2 regions of the Helicovermis profundi genome follow, and region 1 is predicted to be linked to the other one. Evidence: riboswitches for the same ligand, from Rfam matches in the RefSeq annotation. Region 1 holds a riboswitch; the other holds the start of a gene.
What was found. Region 1 has a riboswitch for S-adenosylmethionine ahead of AACH12_RS09920 (homocysteine biosynthesis protein). Riboswitches for the same ligand answer to the same signal wherever they lie in the genome.
Positions count from the first base shown of each region.

Region 1 (6,425 bases):
TCAATACCTAAATTAATATCATCTTTTGTTTTAATTTTATTGCATATTGCCGTAGCGAGTGCATCTGAGAGAAATGTATCCTTTGAAATAACAACAACAGCATCAGCATTTCCAAAGCTTAATGAATGTCCCTTTGTTCCTGAAGAAGTGCATATACCGAGCGGGAAATGTTCTTTTTTTATTTTAATATAGAGTTTATTAGAGAGTGGAGACTTACTTGCATTTATTAGAATATTCTTATCTTCCTTTGCATTTATATAAATATCTCCACCGTTTTCTATAATCACTTCTTCATTGTATTTCGATAAATATTTTCCAACTGTTTCAGAAATCGCTCCTGCAACTGATGCCATAGGACCTACATTAGCTATATTTGAAGCTTTTTTCATTTTTTTTATAATAGGATGGTCAGATTCATTTGTTTTAAGTGGAATTAAACTTTTAAAAAAATTTGGTTCGTTTTTAATATGATTCTTCAGTATAGTTCTTATACTTTTTAATTCGTTTTCAGCATTATTTAGGTCTTTATCATAGTAAATATCAAGATCAGATTCATCAATTATTAGAGTTGTTTTATTGATATTTGTATTTACAAGTTCTCTATAAGTTCTTTCTTCATACATTTTAATCACACCTTAATAGTTTTCAGGAAAATAAAAATTAGAGATTGCTCTAGTTGGACAAACTTCGATGCAGTGATTACATCCAACACATTTATTTGAGTTAAATTCTAAATTCCAATTTGGTGGTGAAATTGATAATGCTTTAATTTTACAAACTGATGTGCAAAGTCCACATTCATTGCATTTTTCTTTATCGATTAAAATAGTAGTTGGAATAAGATCACTTTCAATATTTCTATTTTCAAGATATTCAATAGCACTTGCTATATTACTTGATTTCCCATCTATTTCAAAGAGAATATTTCCAACTAAGTTATAATCTATTTCAGCTTTTAGGATATTTAGTTTTAAGTCGAATTTTTTAATTAAGTCATAAGTTATAGGTGATCCTGTAAGTTCCGCTGGGAATTTTAAATGCAGTTTTGTTTTCATTATTTTGCCTCCTTTTTAAGGGGTTTCACAGTTGAATTTAAATCAAAATTTTTTATAGGTTCTTGAAGTAAAAATTCGCCTTTTTCAATTTGTTCTTTTAAAATATATGCAATTTTCCTAGCTTTTTTCATGCTTGAAAGCGGAGCTGTTTTAATTAATTTTCCATCGAGTTCAATTTGTCCTGATTTTAATTCTTCGTAAGTTACGCTTGTTAGAACAGGTTTTGATAATTTTTTTACTGAATAATCCACGATATTAGTTTTTATTTGACTATTTCTAATAGCACATCCTCTTAAAATTTCTTTATCTAGAATTGGAATGGGGATACCTACGCCTACGTTTATGCTTGTTCCATACTTTTTAAAAACGGCAGGATTAATAAATTCTGTACTCATTTCTTTTAAATTTCCAATTAAAGCAAGTGTTGCACCAGGAGTTTTAGTTATTCCATTTTCATATCTAGTGGCATTTGTATTAAATTGAGTGCCATTCCAAGCAATGTATCCAGTAGTTCCACCTATAAAAATTCTTGTTCCAAGTCCAATTGTTTTAAGGTATGGATCATTTAAAAGTGGACTAAGTTCACCTACAGTAGAGTAATTTATATTTCCTTTATTAGGAAGTAAAGTTCCCATGTAAGTATATATAGGTTCATCTGTAGTGTTTATTGCTGCAGCATAGTTTTGATAGCAATTTCTTGGATTAAATAAATATGCCTCGTTAAGATCTTCCAGTTTTATATCTCTATGAAGAGTTTTTCTTGGATAACAGTCAGTACCTTTGGCTGAAGCGTTAAGTGTTACAATTTTCCCATCTATTAAATCTCTAATTACATGTGCTCCTCCGTATTCATAGCCTTTATCACTTGATTCCTCAGTTGCTCCTATATAAGTATCTACAGCTGCAAGACCGCCATATGCTTCAACGTTATTTAGAGTTAATTTTTCTAGTCTAATGGGTGGGTCAGAATGTCCAAAATTTAAAAATGCTCCTGTTGAACACATTGGTCCAAAGGTTGCAGTAGTAACAACATCTATAAGTTCAAATGCTTCATCAATTCCTTTTTCGTCAACTATATCGATAATTTCCTCTGCAGTAACAACAACTACGTTCCCATTTTTAATTTTCTCATTAATGTCTTTAAATGTTCTTTTCTTATTCATGATAAGCCTCCTAAGTATAGTAATATTAGGCTAATTAGTAAAAAAAATACACTACAGATGTAGTGTAATATTTACTCATCTGCCGGAAAACCGCTGGAATTAGCACCACACATAATGTAGGTTGCCGGGCTTCAAAGGGCCAGACCCCTCAGCCTCTCTTGATGAGATAATAAATAAAAAACTCTATTCAGATGAATAGAGTTATATACAAATTATCTCATCTGTCGGTAAAAACCGCTGGAATTAGCACCACACATAATGTAGGTTGCCGGACTTCATAGGGCCAGACCCCTCCGTCTCTCTTGATAAGGATCATTCTTTCGAATGAATATTTAATTAATACTCATTATAGCCTTTAATTATAAAATGTCAACAGTAAATTTCAATTTTAATATTTTTTTTGATTTTTACATATAAAATTACATGGATTCATATATAAATAAATTATTATTTGAAAAGCACTTGCAATTAGTTTACGAATTTGTTAGAATTTTAGAAATATTAAAAATAATAATAAAAACTTTGAAAGAGAAGAAGATTTTGTACGTTTTTTTTAGAGAGTTAGCGTTTGGTGAAAGCTAATAAAAACAAAAATTTTAATCACTCTTGAGTTGAAATTCTGAAAGTTAGTAAGAATTTACGGTTAGCATCGTTACTATGCTTAGGCTTGTTAGAGCTAAAACTGAGTGGCTATGCAATTAAGGTGGTACCGCGGATTATATCCGTCCTTTATATAAGGACGGATTTTTGTTTTTGTTTTAGAAATTATGAATTCATTATAATACTAGAAAAAAATAGAGACTAGTATTTGAATATAAAAAATGTAGATATAAAAATGTAGAGAGTTTAAACGGAGGGATTACAATGGAACAAAGAGCTTTAAAATTAGAAAGAAATTACTATGATTATCTCAATTTTTTAAATGCATCAAAAAATCTCGAGGGAACGATTAAAGAGACAAAACTTATTTATAGTGAAGTTTTTAGTAAAGAATCTGGTAATGAGGTTTTTATAAAACCTGAGAATTTACAACGAACAGGTGCATTTAAAATCAGAGGTGCATATAATAAAATTTCTAAACTTACTAAAGAAGAAAGAAAAAGAGGGGTTATAGCATCATCTGCTGGCAATCATGCTCAGGGAGTTGCATATGCGGCTACTAAACTTGGAGTTCTTTCAACTATTGTAATGCCTAAAACTACACCTATTATAAAGGTTGAAGCTACGAAAAATTATGGTTCAAAAGTTGTTTTGTTTGGTGACTGTTATGATGAAGCTTACGAAGAAGCAAAACGACTTCAAGAAGAAAATGATTATGTGTTTGTTCATCCATTTGATGATTTGGACGTTATAGAAGGGCAGGGAACAATAAGTCTTGAAATTTTAGATGAACTTAGAGAAACTGATTATATATTAGTGCCAGTAGGAGGCGGTGGACTTATTAGTGGAATTGCTCTGGCTGCAAAAGAAATTAATCCAAGTATTAAAGTAATTGGCGTAGAGCCAGAAGGTGCTATGGCAATGAAAGAATCAGTTAGAAAAAATGAACTCGTTAATTTATCGTTTGTGGACACAATAGCAGACGGAGTTGCTGTAAAAAAACCTGGAGTAATCACTTTTGATATTATAAGAGATTATGTTGATGAGATTATTACTGTCAGTGATAGAGAAATTATGGAAGCATTCCTTCTTCTTATGGAAAAGCATAAAATTGTATCAGAAAATGCGGGTAGTTTGCCTTTTGCAGCACTTAAAAAGCTTAATGTTTGGAATAAAAAAGTAGTTTGTCTTTTAAGTGGTGGCAATATTGACGTAGTAACAGTTTCAACAATGATTAATAAAGGCTTAGTTTCAAGAGGAAGGCTTTTCTGTTTTAGTGTTCAGCTTCCTGACAAGCCAGGTGAACTTCTTAGAATTGCTGATAGGTTAGCTAAATTAAATGCAAATGTTATTGGACTTGATCATAACCAATTTAAAAATACAGATAGATTTATGAATGTTCATCTTGAGGTGACCTGTGAGACTAGTGGTCATGAACATATTAAGCAAATAATAGAATCTCTTAATGATATAGGGTATTCTCTAGAAAAAATATACTAGATTAGAATATTAATTCTTTAATTAAAATATAATTACAATTTCAAAATATTTACTGAGTTTAGTACACAATTAATATATAATAATTTGTGTACTAAATTTATTTTTTGTAAAAATTAATTATATATAAATGAATTTATAAACTTCAGAGGGAGTTTTTATTTCTTTAATATTTGAAAAAAAACAGGAGGGACTATGAATAAAAAAATAATATTACTACTATTAGTTTTCACAGCAATTTTTATAAGTGGGTGTACTAAAAATGATAATAGTAAAAAAACAGATGTAACTGATGTTAATAAGAGTGAAGCGGTTGATATTATTGACAATAAGGTAGAACAAAATAATAAAAATACTGTTGAAGTTTCAACAACTGAAGAGTTACTTAATGCAATCAAACCAAATGCAATAATAAAACTTAAGAGCGGAGATTATGATCTTTTAAGTGTTAAAGTTAATAATGAATTTATTAGATATGAATCTACATATGATGGTGAGCAAATTATATTTAGAAAAGTTGATAACTTAACATTAATAGGTGAGGATGTAAAAAACACAAGATTTTTAATTAATCCAAGATATTCAAATGTCTTAACTTTTAAAGATGTAGATAATCTTAAAATTAGTAATATTACTATGGGACACACAGAAGATAAAGGTGAATGTTCTGGAGGAGTTTTATACTTTGATTATTCTGATAATGTAGAATTAAATAATTTGAATTTATTTGGTTCAGGTACGATTGGTATTACTTTTGAAGATTCTGAAAATTTTAAAATAGATAAAACAGTAATTCATGATAATTCTTATTCAGGAGTAGTAATAAAAAATTCTAATAAAATTGAATTTACGAATTCAAAATTTGAAAATAATACAATAATAGATGGTGTTGTTAATGCCTATAATTCGAAAAATATAGGATTTGTAAATACTGAGTTTTTAAATAATAGTGAATATTCAAATGAGGATATTTATACTAATTTTTCAAACAATGATTCTGAAAATCCAATAAAATATTATAATTGTAAAATTGAAGGAAATAAACTTGATAATTTATTTAATTTTAGGGATGCATTTACCAATAGTGTTATTAAAAACAATACATTTGTTGTAGAAACAAATAGTGAAGATATTTTTAATAATACTTACATTGTGAAAGATAATTCATATTATGATTTGCTAATTAAAGAAACCACTGATTGGATAAATAATTCTTTAGATTTAAGTGAAGATATCTTAAAAGAAAAAGCTATTGAAAAGTATAGTAAACTTATAGATAATTTAGGTATTTTTGATTTAAGAGGTGTTGAAACGGCACTTTATGCATATAAAGATGTTTCTCAAAAATTATCGTATGATTCTATTAATGATGAAGTATTTAGTGAATTTTTAGCCTATTATAACAAGTATATTCAAAATGCAGATTTTAATTTATTTTCCTATACTGATTTAGATAAAATTTTAAACTATAACGATGATAATACAATTACTATTAAAGAAATATCTGAGATAAACGATACATTGCTAAAATCTAAGATTATCATGCTTGAAAGTTCAGGTATAAAAATATCAGATACTATGGATGGTGTTTATTTTGAAGAAGACCCGGGATTTATTATATCGAGTGTTAACAAGTATGTTACTGAAGATATTTTAGAGTATTTATTACTTAGAAATAAGGAGATTGCTTCACAATCGGCTTCGCAAAATATGGATAGGACTTACGTTCAAACAGAATATTCCTATAAAGCAATTGATAATTTAATTATGTGGGAAAAATTTAATGAAGATCATCCTGCTTTTGATTATAAAAATGGCATAACTAATTACGAAAAAAGTTATGCACTAAATTTAAGTGGACCTTTTGCAATTATGAACTGGGCGAATAATTCAAATGAAAATGAATTATATTATTATGATTATGCCATTTCAAGTAATAATATTTCTATGTACGAGTATTTAATTGAAACGTATCCAACTTCTAAATATACCAGTATATATAAAGAAATTCCAAGTTTATTGTCAAAAAAATTATATTTGATAACAGAAGATATGAAAGATTATTTGGTAGAAAAAAATATTATTAGTGGTGATTTGGATTATAGTGTGT
Region 1 is NZ_AP028654.1:2,205,020-2,211,444, reverse strand. Features, by position in the region: gene AACH12_RS09930 (UPF0280 family protein) at 1-623, opposite strand, end outside; gene AACH12_RS09925 (NIL domain-containing protein) at 636-1,055, opposite strand; gene AACH12_RS09920 (homocysteine biosynthesis protein) at 1,055-2,218, opposite strand; SAM riboswitch class I at 2,291-2,386, opposite strand; SAM riboswitch class I at 2,433-2,530, opposite strand; T-box leader at 2,732-2,951, shown strand; gene ilvA (threonine ammonia-lyase) at 3,083-4,318, shown strand; gene AACH12_RS09910 (right-handed parallel beta-helix repeat-containing protein) at 4,511-6,425, shown strand, end outside.

Region 2 (6,425 bases), 650 kb from region 1:
TCCAGTTTTCAAGAAATGGGATTCCGTCTTTTGATATATTAAAAGATGCAAATTTTCCGTCATGAATACCTGTAGAAATCAATTTGTTATTACTTAAAATTGTTCCAAGAGTAGATTTTGAAGAAGAATCAAAAAAATCGCCATTAATAGAGCTTACTAAATTTTCTTTTAAAGATAAAGAAGATAAAGGCTTTCTAAGTGTTATGTCCCCACTATTAAACAAGACATCTGCATAGGTATTTTTATCATTTAAATCAGCATACATAATATTTAGATTTATCCACCCTTTGTCGGTAAATATAGATTTTTTTTCGTATGTAATACCATTTGATAAAATTTCTTTATTAGAACTTGTGTAAATAGTAGAATAATCTGCAAAACTTGTTATTTGAGTTGATAAAATTAATACTATTATTAGAATATATTTTTTCATTTATGCCTCCGTTGTAAATTGATTTTTTAATTATATTATACTTAATAATTTATAAATCAAAGTTACATATCTATTACAATAGTATTAAGTCTTAGTGCGTTAAGTAAAAAACTTATAATATGGTGATAGAAAAAATATGATATTATAGTAGTATAAAAATATGTAGATGAGGTGAACAGTATGATTTCACTATTTTTTGAAATGCTTAATAAACTTGGTATGATTATTCTTCTAACGGCAGTTATAACTAAATTTAGGTTTTTTAAAGGATTTATTACTAAAGATAAATATAATAAAAAAGAAATTTTACTTTCAGGTATTTTTTTCGGCATGATAGGAATTTTAGGTACTTATTTTGGCATTCATATAAATGGAGCGATTGTAAATGCAAGGATAATAGGACCGGCAGTAGGTGGTTTTTTTGGTGGACCAATAGTTGGACTACTAGCGGGACTTATAGCAGGTACACACAGGTTTTTAATAGATATTAATGGTTTTACATCACTTCCTTGTGCACTTTCAACACTTTTAGAGGGTATAATAGCAGGACTCTTATCTAAGTATTTTTATAAGTCATCAAATAAATGGGTATTTGGGTTTTCAGTTGGTCTAGTTAGTGAATTTATGCATATGATATTAGTTTTAATTATAGCTCGTCCATTTGTAGAAGCTTTTGATTTAGTTAAGATAATTGCTTTTCCTATGATGTTTTCTAATTCACTTGGAATAGCTCTTTTTATAGCTTTTATTGAATCAATTTATAAGGAACAAGAAGCCATAGCAGCTCATCAAGCACAAACAGTATTAAAAATTGCTAAAAAAACACTAAAGTATCTAAGAAATGGTCTTGATGAAAAAACAGCAAAAAAAACTGTAGAACTTATTTATAATTCTATTTCTATTTCAGCTGTGGCTATAACAAATAGAGAAAACAGAATTGCTGCAATTGGAGACAATGTAATTGATCAAAATGGAATTAAACCTATAAAAAATAGTGCTACTAAAGAAGTGATTGAAAGTGGAAAGTATATAGTATTAAATTCTAATAAAGGCTTAGAGTGTTTAAGGACAAAAACAAAATTAAAATCTGCAGTAATTGTACCATTAAAAGAAGAAGATGAAGTGATTGGAACTTTAAAACTTTATAAAAAAAGACAAAATGCTATTAATACTTTTGATGTTGAGCTAGCAAACGGCTTGGCTTCTCTCTTCGCAACACAACTTGCTTTAAGTAAAATTTCAAAACAAGAAGAACTACTTGCTAAATCAGAACTTCGTTCTCTTCAAGCACAGATTAACCCTCATTTTTTATTTAATGCGATTAACACAATAGTATCATTTACAAGAACTGATCCAGATAAAGCGAGAGAAACTTTACTTAATTTAGGTGAATATTTTAGAAATAATATGCTTGGGAAAAATGATGATATTGATATTAGAAAAGAGATAAATACGGTTATGAATTATGTTGAAATTGAGAAAGCAAGGTTTGGAGATAAACTATCTGTAAAATGTGAAGTTGACGAAGATGTTGAATGTATGATACCTCCACTACTAATACAGCCATTAGTTGAAAATGCAATTAAACATGGTATATTTGAAAAAATAAATGGCGGAGAGGTAGAGATTTTTGTTAGAAATTCTATTGAGGGAACTACAATTACAGTTAAAGATAATGGTGTTGGTATAAAAAAATATAAGTTGAACAGTATTTTACATGAGAAAAAAGGTAATTCAATTGGACTTTCAAATGTAAATTCAAGATTAATGATGAAATACGGGAAACAATATGGTTTAAACTTAGAGAGTAAAGAAAATATTGGTACAAGTGTAAGTTTTATTATACCAAACTTAAGTAAAAAAATTACTAAGGAGTGATTTTGTGATTAAATATTTAATTGTCGATGATGAGAAGCCTGCAAGAGATGAACTTAAATTTTTGTTAGGAGATTTTAATGATTTTGAATTAATTGGTGAAGCTGATAACGGTATTGAATGTTTAAATATTGCTAAAGAGAAAAATATAGATGTAGTTTTTTTAGATATAGATATGCCAAGAATTAGTGGAATAGTTGTTGCTTCAAAGTTATCTAGTTTTGATAATCCACCACTTATTATTTTTGTCACAGCATACAATGAATATGCAATAAATGCTTTTGAAGTTAACGCTCTTGATTATTTACTCAAGCCTATTTCTGCATTAAGGCTTGAAAATACAATTGAAAAAATTAAACATAATAGAATTAACTTAGTTGATCCTCTTATAAATAATAAGATATTGTTTAATGACTTAAATACATCTTCAAGAATTTGTCTTGAGCAAAACGGTGTATATATGCCTCTTGATATTGATTCAATTATTTATGCTAAAGTAGAAGGAAAAAACACCATTATTTTTACAAGAAATAAAGAATATAATTATAGTGGAACATTAAGTCAATTAGAATCAAAGCTTACAAATACAGATTTTTTTAGAACACATAGGAGTTATATATTAAATATTGATTATATAGAAACTATTGAACCGTGGTTTAATAATACTTATATGGTTAAAGTAAAATATCTAGATGAAAAGGTACCAGTATCAAGAAGTCAAATAAAAAAATTCAAAGAATTTGTTGGAATATAAATAATTTATCCGATGCCTAAGAGTTCTAATACCCCCACTTCTTAAAAAAGTGGGAGATAAAGAACTCTAAAAAGGCCTTGGATTATGTTTTCTAAGATTCAGTGGGAGTAAAAACTCCCTCTGAATCTTAGAAATTCATTTATGTTTTGTTGCAGTAAAGAAACTTTTTTCTAGATAAAGTATTTTAAAAAGTCGATAAAATTTTCTTGCACTAGTTTATGTTTTGTGATATATTGACTATGCTAGAATTGAATATACCTTATTTAGAGTGACGGAGGGAATAGGCCCGATGAAGTCCAGCAACCACTTTTATAAAGCCGGTGCTAAATCCTACAGAGAAATCTGAGAGATGAGGAAAGTAGTAATTAACCCCTCTTTGTCTTTGAAGAAGGGTTTAAATGTTTTTTGAGTCAAAATGGTTTAAAAAAGGGTGAAATTTATATTTAAAATTATTAAATATGGGTATTCAAATGATAATATATATTTGTTTTTAAAGTGGAGGAGGAAGAAATGAGAAAAAGACTATTTACATCTGAGTCGGTTACAGAAGGCCACCCAGATAAAATGTGCGATCAGATATCAGATTCAATACTAGATGCTATTTATACAGAAGATCCATCTGCTAGAGTTGCATGCGAAACGTCAGTTACTACAGGATTAGTTTTAGTTTCTGGCGAAATTAGTACGTCGTGTTATATAAATATTCAAAAAGTTGTTAGAAAAACAGTTGATGAAATTGGCTATAACAGAGCGAAATATGGTTTTGATGCTGCAACTTGCGCAGTACTTGTTGCACTTGACGAACAATCAACAGATATTGCTATGGGTGTAAATGAAGCACTTGAAAGTAAAGAAGGACAAATGGATGACATTGAAGCTATAGGAGCAGGAGACCAAGGATTAATGTTTGGATTTGCATGTAATGAAACTAAAGAATTAATGCCTCTTCCAATAGCATTATCGCATAAACTTGCTAAAAAACTTTCTGATGTAAGAAAAGAAGGAAGGCTTAAATATTTAAGACCAGATGGAAAAACACAAGTTACGGTTGAATATATTGATGATAAACCAGTTAGAGTAGATACTATAGTAATATCAACTCAGCACGATCCTGATGTTACTAGAGAACAAATTGAAGAGGATTTAAAGAGATTAGTTGTTCTTCCTGTAGTAGATGCGAATTTACTCGATGAAAATACTAAATATTTTATTAATCCAACAGGAAGATTTGTTATTGGAGGACCTCATGGTGACGCTGGACTTACTGGCCGTAAAATTATAGTTGACACTTATGGTGGATATTCTAGACATGGTGGGGGAGCTTTTTCAGGAAAAGATCCTACAAAAGTAGATAGATCAGCAGCATATGCAGCAAGATATGTTGCAAAGAATATTGTGGCTGCTGGACTTGCAGATAAATGTGAAATAGAACTTGCATACGCAATTGGTGTTGCTCATCCAGTTTCTTTACTTGTTGAAACTTTTGGAACTGCCAAAATAGATGAAGAAAAAATTGAAGAGTTGGTTAGAAAACATTTTGACTTAAGACCTGCTGCAATAATACGCGATCTTGATTTAAGAAGACCAATTTATAAACAAACTGCGGCATATGGACATTTTGGACGAGATGATTTAGATTTACCTTGGGAGAAAACAGATAAAGCTGAACTTCTTAGAAAAGAAGCTAATTTATAAAACAGAGAGAACAAAAAGAACTTACTTTTAAGTTATTGCTTAAAGTAAGTTCTTTTTTGTACGAAATTTTAGATTAAAATAATTCCTATGTGGACTCATTATGAATAATATTCTATAATAAAGATGAATAGAGTTTGAGAAAGAGGTTTTTATGGAAAAATACGGAATGTTTAAAAAAGAATTTTTTGAAATCATAAATGTGTTTAAGGAGTATACAAATGTATTAGAAAAAGTTATCCTGTTCGGATCTCGTGCTCGTGGAGATTATAAAAACACATCAGATATTGATATTGCGCTAATTTTTAGAAAAAACAGCGAAAAAATATATGAAATATGTGAACAATTAGAAAAAATTGATATAATATATAAAATTGATGTCGTAGATTATAATAAGATAATGAATCAAAAATTCAAAAATAATATAGATAATGATGGAGTAATTTTATATTTTTTAAATAATGAAGGAGAAATTATGGTTTTATTAGAAAAAATAAAAGATAAACTACATGATTTAAAAAAGGCTTATTTAAAATTGGATGAGAGTATTCATAGAAATTATATTGAAGATGATATAGTTCTAGATGCGAGTATACAAAGATTTGAATTTGTCTACGAAATGTCGTGGAAATTAATGAAAGTGTATCTTGAATATAATGGAATTGCAGAAGGTACTTCTCCAAGGACTGCCATAAAAGAATCATATAAAGTAGGATTAATAGAAGACGCACAAGTGTGGTTAAAGATGCTTCAAGATAGAAATAAGACAGTTCACACTTATGATGAAGAAAGTGCTATTTTAATATTTGAAAATATTAAAAATGAATACATTTATGTTTTTAATAAATTTATTAATGCTATGGACAAAGAAATAATTAAAAGTTCAAAAAAATAATAATTAATAACAAGGTAAAAATCAATAACATTTACAAAGGGATAATTTATTCGTGTGTGTACAATCACATTACACTAGGGGTGATTATATGAGAGCAATACCTACTTCATATGTTAAAGAAACTCATAAGCTCGGCGAAACATTATACACTTTAAATAGTGGTGTTTTGGTTAGATATGGAGCTATACTTACTAAAGAATTAGTTAAGCAAATTGAAGACCAGAATATTTTTACTGTATATATTATAGATGAACATAGTGATTATGAAGTTAATTCAGTCATTAGTCAGCAACTTAGGCAAAGGGGAAATCTTCTTGTTAAAGAACTTTTTGATGCTGTTTCTAAAAGGGTAAGTTTTATTGACATTCATAAAAAAATATATGAACTTAGTGATGATATTTTATATGAAGTTTCATCAGTTAGAAATGATCAAATTGAATATGTTGATATAAAAAAAACTGACAACTATTTATATACCTCTTCCTTTAACACAGCTCTTCTTTCTGTATTACTAGGTTGGTCTTTAAAATTAAAACGAGATCAGTTAAAAGATTTATTTATTGGTGCTATTTACCATGATATTGGACTAGCACTTATTCCTAAAGCTGTTGTAAATAAAACTGAAAAATTAACAATTGATGAACAAAAGATGATTATTATGCATCCTAAAAGAGGCTATGAACTTTTAAAAGACTTACCGTTTATTAGCTCGCATACTAAATCAATTGTTTTTCAACATCATGAACATATAGATGGTAGTGGTTATCCAAGTAGGA
Region 2 is NZ_AP028654.1:2,850,569-2,856,993, reverse strand. Features, by position in the region: gene AACH12_RS13085 (phosphodiester glycosidase family protein) at 1-433, opposite strand, end outside; gene AACH12_RS13080 (LytS/YhcK type 5TM receptor domain-containing protein) at 614-2,311, shown strand; gene AACH12_RS13075 (LytR/AlgR family response regulator transcription factor) at 2,316-3,062, shown strand; SAM riboswitch class I at 3,319-3,418, shown strand; gene metK (methionine adenosyltransferase) at 3,573-4,757, shown strand; gene AACH12_RS13065 (HI0074 family nucleotidyltransferase substrate-binding subunit) at 4,909-5,649, shown strand; gene AACH12_RS13060 (HD-GYP domain-containing protein) at 5,738-6,425, shown strand, end outside.
Region 2: it holds a riboswitch for S-adenosylmethionine, as region 1 does, so the genes downstream of both, metK (methionine adenosyltransferase) here and AACH12_RS09920 (homocysteine biosynthesis protein) in region 1, are expected to answer to the same signal.